DNA from 3 places in the Cellulosimicrobium sp. NPDC057127 genome. Region 3 is predicted to be linked to each of the others. Evidence: predicted binding sites of a transcription regulator. Region 3 holds the regulator's gene; each other region holds the start of a gene.
The links. Region 3 encodes LexA, which represses DNA repair genes until DNA is damaged. Its sites were predicted from a motif close to TCGAACANNTGTTCGA; they were not measured.

Region 1: ACFTZA_RS12195 (Rv2578c family radical SAM protein) is a predicted target of LexA. The motif match lies at 1,702-1,717, and genes of this name have one in related genera.
Region 2: ACFTZA_RS00710 (HNH endonuclease signature motif containing protein) is a predicted target of LexA. The motif match lies at 2,641-2,656, and genes of this name have one in related genera.

The regions. Positions count from the first base shown of each region.
Region 1 covers NZ_JBHUUP010000011.1:59,154-63,424, forward strand. Annotated here, with positions in the region: gene ACFTZA_RS12190 (GNAT family N-acetyltransferase) at 1-502, shown strand, start outside; gene ACFTZA_RS12195 (Rv2578c family radical SAM protein) at 512-1,693, opposite strand; gene hisS (histidine--tRNA ligase) at 2,038-3,432, opposite strand; gene ACFTZA_RS12205 (MBL fold metallo-hydrolase) at 3,502-4,271, opposite strand, start outside.
Region 2 covers NZ_JBHUUP010000001.1:168,006-172,276, reverse strand. Annotated here, with positions in the region: gene ACFTZA_RS00735 (GNAT family N-acetyltransferase) at 1-447, opposite strand, end outside; gene purQ (phosphoribosylformylglycinamidine synthase subunit PurQ) at 444-1,181, opposite strand; gene purS (phosphoribosylformylglycinamidine synthase subunit PurS) at 1,181-1,468, opposite strand; gene ACFTZA_RS00720 (hypothetical protein) at 1,606-2,199, opposite strand; gene ACFTZA_RS00715 (PadR family transcriptional regulator) at 2,196-2,561, opposite strand; gene ACFTZA_RS00710 (HNH endonuclease signature motif containing protein) at 2,772-3,125, shown strand; gene ACFTZA_RS00705 (phosphoribosylaminoimidazolesuccinocarboxamide synthase) at 3,140-4,108, opposite strand; gene ACFTZA_RS00700 (AAA family ATPase) at 4,151-4,271, shown strand, end outside.
Region 3 covers NZ_JBHUUP010000002.1:271,788-276,058, reverse strand. Annotated here, with positions in the region: gene ACFTZA_RS02995 (aldo/keto reductase) at 1-73, shown strand, start outside; gene nrdR (transcriptional regulator NrdR) at 99-674, opposite strand; gene ACFTZA_RS02985 (LysM peptidoglycan-binding domain-containing protein) at 1,101-1,475, opposite strand; gene lexA (transcriptional repressor LexA) at 1,786-2,544, shown strand; gene ACFTZA_RS02975 (L-lactate dehydrogenase) at 2,546-3,565, opposite strand; gene ACFTZA_RS02970 (ATP-dependent DNA helicase) at 3,592-4,271, opposite strand, start outside.

The DNA of each region.
Region 1 (4,271 bases), on a different contig from region 3:
GCTCTCGCACGTGCCCGACGTCCCGCGCTGGACGTTCGTCCCGGCACGGATGTCGGACACGGACGCCGCGCGGTGGGCGGCGCGGTCGGTGGCCCGCGCGGAGCAGGGAGCGGCGGCGCGGTTCGTCGTCGAGCGCGCCGGTGAGCCCGGGGCCGCCGAGGCCGCCGAGGCCGCCGAGGCCGCCGAGGCCGCCGAGGCCGCCGAGGCCGCCGAGGCCGTGGGGATGGTCGGGCTCGCCGGTCTCGACGGGACCGCCCCCGAGGTGTACTACGCGTTGCTGCCGGGCGCGCGCGGGCGAGGTCTGGCGACCCGCGCGGTCGTGACGCTCAGCGCGTGGGCGCTCGCGTCCGGGTACGCCGAGGTGCGCCTCCTCACGCGCGTCGGGAACGACCCGAGCGAGGCGGTCGCGCAGCGCGCCGGGTTCGTGCACGCTGCGAGGACGACCGACCACCGCGACGGCTCGGCCGTCCGGGTGTGGGTGGTGCGGCCGGCGGGGTCCTAGCGCCGCGCCTCAGAAGAGCACCTGCTCGACGCCCGCGCCCGCGACGTCGAGTCCGCCGCCGTCGACGGGCATGCCCGCGAGCGCGCCGGGGTGCTGCGCCGGCGGTGCGCCGGGGCCGGTCGGCGACGACGACCCGGTGAGGCTGCCGCAGGGGTACGCCCCGTCGACGGGTGGACCGCCGTCGCCCAGGCCACCGAGCTCGCCGCGGCGGTAGCGGCCCTCGACCCCGGCGGGCACGCGGCGGCCCGAGACGCCGAAGCCGCGCGCCTCGAGCATCGGTCGCACGCGGTCCCACAGCCAGGAGCGGTAGGCCTTCGACGCGTAGGTGCCGCGGCCGTAGACGCGCTCGTACCCGGGGACGAGCCGGGGGTGCTCGCGCGCGAGCCACGACATGAACCACTCGCGCGTGCCGGGCTTCAGGTGCAGCGGGAGCACCGTGACGCCCGTCGCGCCGGCGTCCCGCACCGCGTCGAGGAGCTCGGTGAGCGCAGGGGTCGAGTCGGTCAGCCACGGCAGCACGGGGGCGACCATGACCCCGCACGGCAGGCCCGCGTCCCGGACCGCCCGGATCAGGTCGAGCCGTGCGCGCGGCGTGGGCGTCCCGGGCTCGACCGACGCCTGCAGCTCCGGGTCGAGCAGTGCGAGCGAGACGCCGATGCCGACCTCCACGCGCGACGCCGCGTCGGCGAGGAGCGGCAGGTCGCGACGCAGGAGCGTGCCCTTGGTGAGGACGGACAGCGGTGTCCGGGAGTCCGCGAGCGCCGTGATGATCCCGGGCATGAGTCGGTAGCGGCCCTCCGCGCGCTGGTACGGGTCGGTGTTCGTGCCGAGCGCGACGGCCTCGCGCGTCCAGCTCCTGCGCGACAGCTCGGCGCGGAGCACGTCGTCGACGTTGACCTTGACGACGACCTCCCGGTCGAAGTCCTCGCCCGCGTCGAGGTCGAGGTACTGGTGCGTGGGTCGCGCGAAACAGTACGAGCAGGCATGGCTGCACCCGCGGTAGGGGTTGATCGTCCAGCGGAACGGCATGCGCGACATCGCCGGCACCTTGGACAGCGCGCTCTTCGCCGTCACCTCGTGGAACGTGATCCCCGCGAACTCGGGCGTGCGCACGCTGCGCACGAGGCCGACGCGCTCCAGCCCCGGCAGCGCGCCGTCGTCCACGCCGATCGCCTGTCCGTCCCACCGCACGACACTATCCGAACAGATGTTCGATCCGCGGTCAAGGCGCGGTCCTGAGCGCGGCCCTCCGGAGGGAGGCCCGCCGTCTCAGCCGGGCGGTTCGGCGGGCCCGACGACGGAGCGCTCGGCGGGGACGCCGCGCGCGACGATGCGCGACCCGCCCCGCGCACGTGCTCGCGGTGGTGGCGGAACGCGAGCGGCACGCCGCGCGCCGTCGTCGCGTCCGGGCCGTCCATGACCTGCACGTGCGGCTGCGTCGAGCTGCCCGAGCTCCCGCACTCCCCGAGGACGGCACCCGCCGCGACAGCGTCGGGCCTCTCACGTGGCCCGCCCGGGCGCCGGGGCCTGCGCCGTCAGCCCTCGGCGGGGACCGCCCGCGGCCACCAGTCCTCGGCCGGCGGCTCCCACGTCGCGGGATCCGCGTCCACCTGCTCGCCGGAGCGGATGTCCTTGACCTGGTCAGGCGTGGGGGTGCCGTCGTCACCGGTCCCGCCGGGGAACCACACGAACGGGATGCCGCGCCGGTCCGCGTGGCGGATCTGCTTGCCGAACTTCGCCGCGCTCGGCGCGACCTCCACGGGGATCCCGCGGGCGCGCAGCGCGGTCGCGACCGCGTCGGACGACGGCCGCGCGTCCTCGGTCGTCACCGCGACGACGACAGCGCTCGGCACCGACCGCGTCGCCCGGACGAGCCCCGCCGAGAGCAGCCGCGACACGAGGCGCGAGACGCCGATGGACAGGCCGACGCCCGGGTACGTCGTCGCGCCGTCGGACGCGAGCGTGTCGTACCGCCCGCCGGAGCAGATCGACCCGAGCTGTTCGTGGCCCACGAGGACGGTCTCGTAGACCGAGCCCGTGTAGTAGTCGAGGCCGCGGGCGATCTTCAGGTCGGCGACGACCACGCCGGGTGCGCGCACGCTCGCGGCCTCGACGATGGCCGCGAGCTCCGCGAGGCCCGTCTCCATGAGCTCGCTCGTCACGCCGCGCTCGGCGGCGAGCGCCCGGACCCGGTCGACGACGGTGACGTCGGAGCCGTGGATCGCTGCGAGGGCGAGGCACGCGTCCGCCTGGTCCGGGGTCGCCCCGGCCTCGGAGACGAGGAGCTCCCCGACCTTGGCCGGCCCGATCTTGTCAAGCTTGTCGATCTGGCGCAGCACCTCGTCGACGGCGTCGAGGCCGAGCCCGCGGTAGAAGCCCTCGGCGACGCGCCGGTTGTTGACGAGCACGCGGACCTCCGGCACGCCGATGTCGCGCAGCGCGCCGAGCGCCTCGGCCATGACGAGCGGCAGCTCGACCTCGAAGTGGTACGGCAGCTCGCCGGCGCCGACGACGTCGATGTCCGCCTGCGCGAACTCCCGGAAACGCCCGTCCTGGGGTCGCTCGCCGCGCCAGACCTTCTGGATCTGGTAGCGCTTGAACGGGAACGCGAGGTGACCGGCGTTCTCGAGCACGTAGCGCGCGAACGGCACCGTGAGGTCGAAGTGGAGGCCGAGCTGCTTGTCCGGCCGGCCCGAGCGGGCGTCGTCGCCCTCGCTCGCCTCCTCCTGGAGGCGGCGCAGGACGTACACCTCCTTGGAGGTCTCACCCTTGCGCAGCAGCTGGTCGAGCGGCTCGACGGCCCGCGTCTCGATCCCGGCGAACCCGTGCAGCTCGAACGTGCGGCGCAGCGTGTCGAGGACGTGCTGCTCGACGACGCGACCGTCGGGCAGCCATTCGGGGAAACCGGAGAGGGGTGTGGGCCTGGCCATGGGACCCGATCTTTCCAGACCGGCCGCCGCGAGGGGCAATCGCCGCGGACCGGTTGCCGGTGGGCGCGGTCAGCCGCGGGCGAGGAACGGGTTCGTCGCCCGCTCGTGGGCCACGGTGGTGGCGGGTCCGTGGCCGGGGAGCACGTCCCACCGCGGGTCGAGACCGCCGACGACGTCGCGCAGCGTGCGTGCCATCACGGCCCCGTCACCGCCGGGCAGGTCGGTGCGGCCCACGGACCCGGCGAACAGCACGTCTCCGGAGAGCAGGACACCCGTGCCGGGGGCGCCGGCGAGGAAGAGGCTCGACCCCTCGGTGTGCCCCGGCGCCGGCACCGCGTGCAGCCCGGGTGCCACGAGCGGCACCGCGACCCCAGGACCCCCGGCGAACGGGCGCACGTCCCGCGGCTCCCGGTAGTCCTCGGGACGCGCCCCGGCGTCGCGCAGCGCGGCGGCCAGCGGACCGGACACCCCGGCGCGCGCGTCCTCGATCGTCCCGAACGGGTCCGGCAACCGGTACGCGTCGTCCTCGTGCAGCACGAGCGGCACGCCGAGGCGCTCGCACAGCGCGGCCGCGTCCCAGGTGTGGTCCACGTGCCCGTGCGTCGCGAGGACCGCGCGCGGCACGAGGCCCTCGCGCTCGACGAGCCCGACCACCCGGTCGGCGACGCCCGCCCCGGCGTCGACGACGACGCACTCGGCCCCCGGGAGCACCACGACCGCGCAGTTCGTGCCGAACACCGGCGCCACGACCACGTGGACCGCGACGGGGACCGCGGCGCCGCCGGCCCCGCTCGCCCCTCCGGCCGTGCCGGGCCCGACGCCGGCGTCCTTCCTGTCCT
Region 2 (4,271 bases), on a different contig from region 3:
ATCGAGGTAGAGGTCGATCGACTCGGGCTGTCGCGTGCCGGTCTCCAGGACGAGCCGGCCCAGCCCGCAGGCCACCGCGTGCGCGTGCACGGCGTGCATGACGGCGCGGGCGTGCCCGCGTCCGCGGTGCTCGGGGGCGACGAAGAGCCGCTTGACCTCGCCGGTGGCGGGGGCGTGATGGCCGCCGCGGCCGTCGGGCGTGCCCGAGACGTCACGGAGCGCCGCGCACGCCACCGGGGCGTCGTCGTCGTGCACCACGAACGCCGCGAGCAGCCCGGACGCGTCGAAGTCGCCGCTGTCGGGCTCGCCGTAGCGCTCGGCGAGCTCGACCTGCTGCCGGGCGAAGAGCGCGAGGGCGTCCGCGTCGTCCCCGTCGACCACGGAGACGGCGACGCCCGGACGGGTGACCGTCCGGGCGTCGTCGGTCGTGCGCGCCGCGATGCTCACGCCCGGACGAGCGTGCTCAGCACCGAGGTGAAGAAGCCGAGCCCGTCGGTGCCGGCGCGCGGGCCGTCCGCGGACGCGGGGCCGAAGCCCGCCTCGACCGCGTGCTCGGGGTGCGGCATGAGCCCGACGACGTTGCCGGCCGCGTTCGTGATGCCGGCGATGTCACGACGCGACCCGTTCGGGTTCCACCCGTCGTAGCGGAACACCACGCGGCCCTCGCCCTCGAGCTCGTCGAGCGTGCGGTCGTCGGCGACGAACTGGCCGTCCTGGTTCTTCAGCGGGATGGTGATGCGCTGGCCCTGCGTGAAGTCGCGCGTCCAGGCCGTGTCCGCGTTCTCGACGACGAGCACCTGCTCGCGGCAGAGGAAGTGCAGGTGGTCGTTCTTGATCATCGAGCCGGGCAGCAGGTGCGCCTCGGTGAGGACCTGGAAGCCGTTGCAGATGCCGAGCACCGGCAGGCCGCCGCGGGCCGCGTCGACGAGCGTCTCCATCACGGGCGCGAACCGGCTGATCGCCCCGGCGCGCAGGTAGTCGCCGTAGGAGAACCCGCCGGGGAGGACGACGGCGTCGACGCCGTGCAGGTCCGCGTCCGCGTGCCACAGGGACACGGCCTGGCCGCCGGCGAGGCGCACGGCACGTGCCGCGTCGCGGTCGTCGAGCGTGCCCGGGAACGTCACGACGCCGACCCGCGCGCCACCCAGGGTCGCCTCGGGGGCGGTGGTCGTGGCGGTCATCAGGCGAGGCCCTCGGAGAGGACCGTGCCCGCGGCGTCCGTCACGGCGTCGGCGACGCGGACGACGTCCTCGATCACCGGGTTGGACAGCACCTTGGTCGCGGCCTCCTGGGCGGCGGCGAGGACCTCGGGCGTCACGTCGCCCTCGACCTCGAGCTCGAAGCGCTTGCCCTGGCGGACCGACGTGAACTGCGTGAAGCCGAGACGCGGCAGCGCCCCGACGACGGCCTTGCCCTGCGGGTCCAGGATCTCGGGCTTCGGCATGACCTCGACGACGACGCGTCCCACGGGTGCTCCTAGGGGAGGTGTGTTCGGGAGAGCCGGGGCTCCGGGATCCCGGTCACGGGCACGTGCCACGTACGGCACGGCGTGAGCGAGCGGGAGCCGACGGCGGGATTCCGCGCGTCAGTCTACCCGCGCCGTCGTCACGCTCGGTCGCCGTCCACCCCAGGGGTGCACCCACCGCCGTCCGCCGACGGCGCGCGCGGCGCCTCGACCGGGATGTTCCCCTCGAGGACGTGCTTGCGCCACGCCCTGGCGACCTGCTGACGGCGGAAGACGGCACCCAGGACGACGGCGACGAAGAGCCAGGTCGGCAAGAACCACGTCGGGAGGTGCACCACGTACCCGTCTCCGAGGAGCATGCCGAACAGCGGGAGCCCGTACGTGATCTGGAGGAGGAGCGCGCCGTTGAACGCGCCGTTCCGCCAGGCGTACAGCGCTCCGTGGATGTCGTCGGCGACCCACCACCAGTACCGTGCGGGCAACCGTACGTCGAGCACCCGGTACACGAGCCACCGGCCGAGCGGGGGGTGCTCGCGCCACCGCAGGCCCCAGCCCGCCCGGACCAGGCCCCACGCCTCGCGCGCGCCGATCCACCGGGGCGCGCGGCCGCCGTCGGGCACGGGCGGGGCGAGGTCCAGCAGGACCGCGAGCGCCTCCTCGCCGTGCGCGTCACGCCAGCGCTGCGGGTAGGCGTGCAGCCAGAACCGCGCCGACCGCTCGTACCGCCCGCTCATGCCGGCTCCCCCGCCACGTCCGGCGCGTCACCGGGTCGGTCGAGCGACCGGCGCGCCCGGTCGGCGAGCCGCGCGAGACGCATGGTCTCGGCCTGGGCCGCTCGCCTGCCCTCGCCGCTCGCGCGGTAGTAGCGCCGCAGCCGCCCGTCGACGACCTCCTCGCCGGCCGGCTCCACGAGGCCCGCCCCGACGAGCCGGTCGAGGTTCCCGTAGAGCGTCCCGGCCCCGAGTCGCGCACGACCGTCCGACAGCTCGCGGACGGCCTGGATGACGGCGTACCCGTGCCGGGGCTCGCCCGTGAGCGCGAGCAGCACGAGGTAGGCCTGCTCGGTCATGCGGAAGGCGTCGCCCGCAGTTGTCATGCCCGATATATATCGCAGGCCGACCTATAGAGCCAGCGCAGACCGCCACCCGCCGACGTGTCAGTGGCGACCCCTACTGTCGAACACACGTTCGATACGCACGCTCGAGCGCGTGCGAGGGCGGGGTCCTGCCCCTTCCCCGCCCTCGCACGGAACCGGGTCGACGGCCCCGCGGCACGGACCGGGGCAGAACGGAGAGGAGACCGCCCGATGACTGCACCACCCGCCCCGAGAGGGACCACCGCACCCGCGCGCCCCGGGCCTCCGTCGACGCAGCGGCCGTCGGTGCCGACGGTCGCCGCGGTGCTCGCGCGCGACGGCACGTGCACGTTCCCCGGGTGCCGCGTGCCGGCCTTCCGGTGCGACCTCGACCACGTCGTGGCGCCGCGCCCGGGCGGGGACGCCGGGCACGACGCCGAGAACCTGCTGTCGCTGTGCCGTCACCACCGTGTGGTGCGGGCGCGGGACGGCTGGCGTCCCGCGCTGCTCGCCGACGGCACGGTCCGGTGGACGGCACCCAGCGGCCACACGTACGTCCGGCCGCGCGCGTGGCGCACGGCGTGAACGCCCCCGGTCCGTCAGGCGAGCGGCGAGCCCGTCAGACGCTCGTACGCCTCGAGGTAGCGGGCGCGCGTCCGCGCGACGACGTCCGCGGGCAGCGACGGCGGCGCGGCGTCGGACGTCCGGTCCCAGCCGGACGCGGACGAGGCCAGCCAGTCGCGGACGAACTGCTTGTCGAAGCTCGGCTGCGAGCGCCCCGGCTCCCACCGGTCCGCGGGCCAGAACCGCGACGAGTCCGGCGTGAGCACCTCGTCGCCGAGGACCGTCCCGCCGGTCGTGGGGTCGATCCCGAACTCGAGCTTCGTGTCCGCGAGGATCACGCCCCGTCCCCGCGCGACCTCCTCCGCCCGCGCGTAGACCGCGAGCGTGAGGTCGCGCAGCCGCGTCGCGTCCTCGACGCCGATCTGCTCGGCGACGACGTCGAACGAGACGTTCTCGTCGTGCTCGCCCACGGCGGCCTTCGTGGCGGGCGTGAAGACCGGCTCGGGCAGGCGCGACCCGTCGACCAGCCCGTCGGGCAGCGGGACGCCGCACACGGCGCCACCGGCCCGGTACTCGGCCAGGCCCGAGCCGGTGAGGTAGCCGCGTGCGACGCACTCCACCGGGAACATGTCGAGGCGACGGCAGATCATCGCGCGCCCCGCCACGACGTCGGGCACGAGGCCGTCGCCCGGCTCCGCGGAGACCGCCGTCGTGACGACGTGGTTCGGCACGAGGTCCTGGAGCTGGTCGAACCACCACAGGCTCAGCTGCGTGAGCACGACGCCCTTGTCCGGGATGCCGGGCGAGAGCACGTGGTCGAACGCGCTGACGCGGTCGCTGGCCACGACGAGCACGACGTCGCCCAGCGGGTGGACACCGCCCACCGCGGGCAGGTCCGGCTCGTACAGGTCGCGCACCTTGCCCGAGTACACGTGCCGCCAGCCCGGGAGCTCGAGACCCGACGTGTCGAACGCGTCGTCCTCGCCGAGCGAAAGGGCTGGCATAAAGGGCTGGGGCGTCTCCGTCACGGCGCCTAGTCTCGCACCATGCGCTTCACGCCCGCCGCGACGTCCGGCCCCGTCCCCCCGGACGGGACACGGACCCCCGACGCCACGCCGGGGGACGACGCCGGCACGCTGGACGACCCGCGCGTCGCCGCGTTCCTCG
Region 3 (4,271 bases):
GGTCGCGGCCGTGGCGGCGATCCCGCCCGACACCGGCATCAACCTCTGGGCCTCGCGGTCGAGCGACCTCTGACCGCACGGCGCTGTCGCGCGGACCGTCAGCGCGTCGTGGCCGTCTCGCCCGCGGCGGTGTCGCTGCCTGCGGTCGTCCCGGCCCCGCTCGCCGGGGGCTCGCCCGCGTCGCCCGGGCCGCGGTCGGCGCCGGCTGCCCGCGCCTCGGCCCGCTCGGCCCGGTCCACGCGCAGCGACGTGATCGCGCTCTCGAAGTCCTCGAGCGAGTCGAACGCCTGGTAGACGCTCGCGAACCGCAGGTACGCGACCTCGTCGAGCTCTCGCAGCGGGCCGAGGATCGCGAGACCGATCTCGTACGCGTCGAGCTCGGCGCTGCCGCTGGCACGGATCGTCTCCTCGACGCGCTGCGCGAGCAGCGCGAGGTCGTCCTCGTTCACGGGACGGCCCTGGCACGCCTTGCGGACGCCGGTGACGATCTTCTCGCGGGAGAAGGGCTCGGTGACCCCGGAGCGCTTGACGACGGACAGGCTCGCCGTCTCGATGGTGGTGAACCGACGCTGGCACTGCGGGCACTGCCGGCGGCGGCGGATCGACGCACCGTCGTCGGACGTGCGCGAGTCGACGACGCGGGAGTCCGCGTGGCGGCAGAACGGGCAGTGCATGGCGGTCTCCTCGAGCAGGGGTCGCCGTACCGGCGCACGCGCGCGGCAGGGCGCGACGAACGTATGCCGTCGCGAGGCGACGGCGCAACACGCCGCGCGGCACGACGGGCGGCTCGTCGACGTCCTGCGGACGGGCGCACCCGCGGGCGCAGCAGAACGGGGGCGGCCGTTGCCGACCGCCCCCGTCGGGACGCCCCCGTCCCCATCTCGCGCGCGACTCGCCTCGCGCGCGGCGACGTGCTCAGGAGTCGCGATCTCGCGCGCCCTCCTCCCTCCTGCCCGGCCCCCCAGCCCGGCGTGTGAGGTAGCACTAACTTAGGGCTCCCTAAGGCAGAGCGCAAGCCCCGCGCGCGATCGACCGGGCGGACCACCCGACGTCGCCGCGCTGCGACGGGAGCCGGGTGCCGCCGCACGCAGGTGCGGCGGTCAGGGCTCGACCGGCAGCAGGAGACGCTGGCCCGTGACGAGGCCCGACGACGACAACCCGTTGAGCTCTGCGAGCCGCGCCACCACGTCACGCACGTCGTCCCCCGGGCCGGCGAGCTGCTGCGCGTGCCCCCAGAGGGTCTCCCCGGCCGTCACGACGTGAACGCGGACCTCGACCGGCTCGCCCGGCGCCCCGGCGACGGCGACGCCCGCGCGCACGGCGAGCAGCGCGACCGCGACGACGAGGAGCACCAGGACGAGCCGCCCCCGGCGGGTGAGGCGCAGCGTTGCCGCCCCGCCGCGCGGCGGCACGCCCGCGCGGCGAGACCCGTGGGCGGATGATGGGTAGGCCCACGTCGTGGTCGTGCTGGTCATCTCGATCTCCGTCCCGCCCCGCGGGGCCGGAGCGCCTTCCCCGGTCGCTCCGGCCCCGCACGGCACGTCGTCGACCTGGCGAGGTCGAACACCTGTACGTAGAACACCTGTACGAATGTCTACCACGATCCGCCGACACAGTCGAGTGCCTGTCGAACAGGTGTTTGATTCGCGCGGCTCTCTCCCCTAGCCTGGGACCAGGCCGCTTCGCCGGACATGTCCGTCCGGCGAGGGCGCCACGGACGGGACGGCCGCAGGTGCCCCGCCGACGGCGAGCAGCGCCGCCGGCGGGACGACGAGGGAGACGACGATGGCGGGACGAGGCAGGGACACGAGCGGCGGGCTCGCCGAGGTGCGGGAGCTGCCGGACGGCACCGCCGGCGAGGACGGCCTCACGCCGCGCCAGCGCCTGGTCCTCGAGACGATCCGCTCCTGCGTCGAGACGCGCGGCTACCCGCCGAGCATGCGAGAGATCGGCGAGGCCGTGGGTCTCACGAGCCCGTCCTCCGTCAAGCACCAGCTCACGACGCTCGAGCGCAAGGGCTTCCTGCGGCGCGATCCCCACCGCCCGCGCGCGATCGAGGTCGTGCACCCGGCCGCGGCGTCGGAGGACGCACCGCGGACGGCGCTGACGGCCGTGGACACGGTGGCCGCGCCCGCGCCCGCGGTCGCCGTGCACGACGAGGCCCACCCGACCCCGTCGTTCGTGCCCGTCGTGGGCCGCATCGCCGCCGGCGGTCCCATCCTCGCGGAGCAGGTCGTGGAGGACGTCTTCCCGCTGCCGCGCCAGCTCGTGGGCGACGGCGAGCTGTTCCTCCTGCGGGTCCAGGGCGACTCGATGGTCGACGCGGCGATCTGCGACGGCGACTGGGTGGTCGTCCGGCGGCAGAACGTGGCGGAGAACGGCGAGATCGTCGCCGCGATGATCGACGGCGAGGCCACGGTGAAGACGTTCAAGCGCGCCGACGGCCACGTCTGGCTGCTGCCGCACAACGCGTCCTACGAGCCCATCCTCGGCGACGAGGCACAGGTGCTCGGCCGGGTCGTGTCGGTGCTGCGCAGCCTCTGACTCAGAGCCCGAAGCGCCGCGCCGCCGCCCGCAGCGACTCGGCCGACGCCTGCAGGCCCGCGAGCTCGTCGGCGGCGAGCGGCACCTCCACCCGCTCGACGGCACCACGACGGTCGACCAGCGTCGGCAGGGACAGGCACACGTCGTCGATCCCGTGGTCGCCGTCGAGCAGCGTCGACACGGGCAGGATGCGGTGCTCGTCGCCGAGCACGGCCTCGATGATGCGCGTGCCCGCCAGCCCCACGGCGTAGTTGGTCGCGCCCTTGCCCTCGATGATCCGGTACGCGGACTGCACGACCTCGCGCGCGATCTCGTCGCGGACGTCCTCGGTCAGCGCGGGACGACCGCTCAGGCCGGACCAGTCCAGGAGCGGAACACCGCCGATGGTCGCGGAGCTCCACAGCGGGATCTCGCTGTCGCCGTGCTCGCCGGCGACGTAGGCGTGCACGTTCTGGACCGCGACGCCGCACTGCTGCGCGACGAGGAAGCGCAGTCGTGAGGAGTCGAGGACCGTCCCGCTGCCGAACAGCTGCTGCGGGGCCAGCCCGGAGATCTTGAGCGCCGCGTAGGTCACGATGTCGACGGGGTTGGTGACCATGACGTAGACGGCGTCCGGCGCGACCTCGACGAGGCCGGGGAGGATCGACCGCATGAGACCGATGGTCGTCCCGGCGAGATCGAGGCGCGTCTGCCCCGGCTTCTGCTTCGCGCCGGCGGTGACCACGACGACGTCCGCCCCCGCGCACACGGCGACGTCGTCGGACCCCTCGACACGCGCCATCGGCATGAACTGGATGCCGTGCTGCAGGTCCAGCACCTCGGCCTCGACCTTCGCGCGGTTCACGTCGAGCATCGCGACGGTCCGGGCCGCGCCGCGCATCAGTGCGGCGTAGGCGAGGGTCGACCCGACCGCGCCGGCGCCGACGATCGCGAGCTTCGTGGTGCGCGACCCGGGGGTCCCCGCACCGGCCCCGGCCGGGGTCGGGCGCGTGCCGTCGTGGTCCTGCGGTGCCGTGCTCATCCTGCCTCCGTCTCGTCGGTCCGGGGTCAGCCTAGGGCGACGAGACGGCGCAGCGCAGCGGTGGCGACGTCTCGGTCGGTCGTCTGCCAGAACTCCGGCATCGAGCGGGTGAGGAACGTGCCGTAGCGCGCCGTCGCGAGTCGCGGGTCGAGCACGGCCACCACGCCGCGGTCGCTCGTGGAGCGCACGAGCCGGCCGGCACCCTGCGCGAGCAGCAGCGCGGCGTGCGTCGCGGAGACCTGCATGAACCCGTTGCCCCCGGCCGCCTCGACCGCGCGCGCCCGCGCGGAGCGCACCGGGTCGTCCGGTCGCGGGAAGGGGATGCGGTCGATGAGCACGAGCTGGCACGACGGACCGGGGACGTCCACTCCCTGCCACAGGGAGAGGGTGCCGAACAGGCACGTCGCGGGATCCTCGGCGAACTGGCGCACGAGTGTGGGCAGCTGGTCGTCGCCCTGGCACAGCACGGGCACGTCGAGCCGCTCGCGCATCGCCTCGGCGGCCGCGACCGCGGCCCGTCGCGAGGAGAACAGGCCGAGAGTGCGCCCACCGGCCGCCTCGACGAGCGCGGCGATCTCGTCGAGCTGGTGCTCGGTCGCCGCCTCCCGGCCGGGCGTCGGCAGGTGCTTGGCGACGTACAGGATCCCCTGCCGGGCGTAGTCGAAGGGGCTGCCCACGTCCATCCCGCGCCACGGCGGGCTGTCGT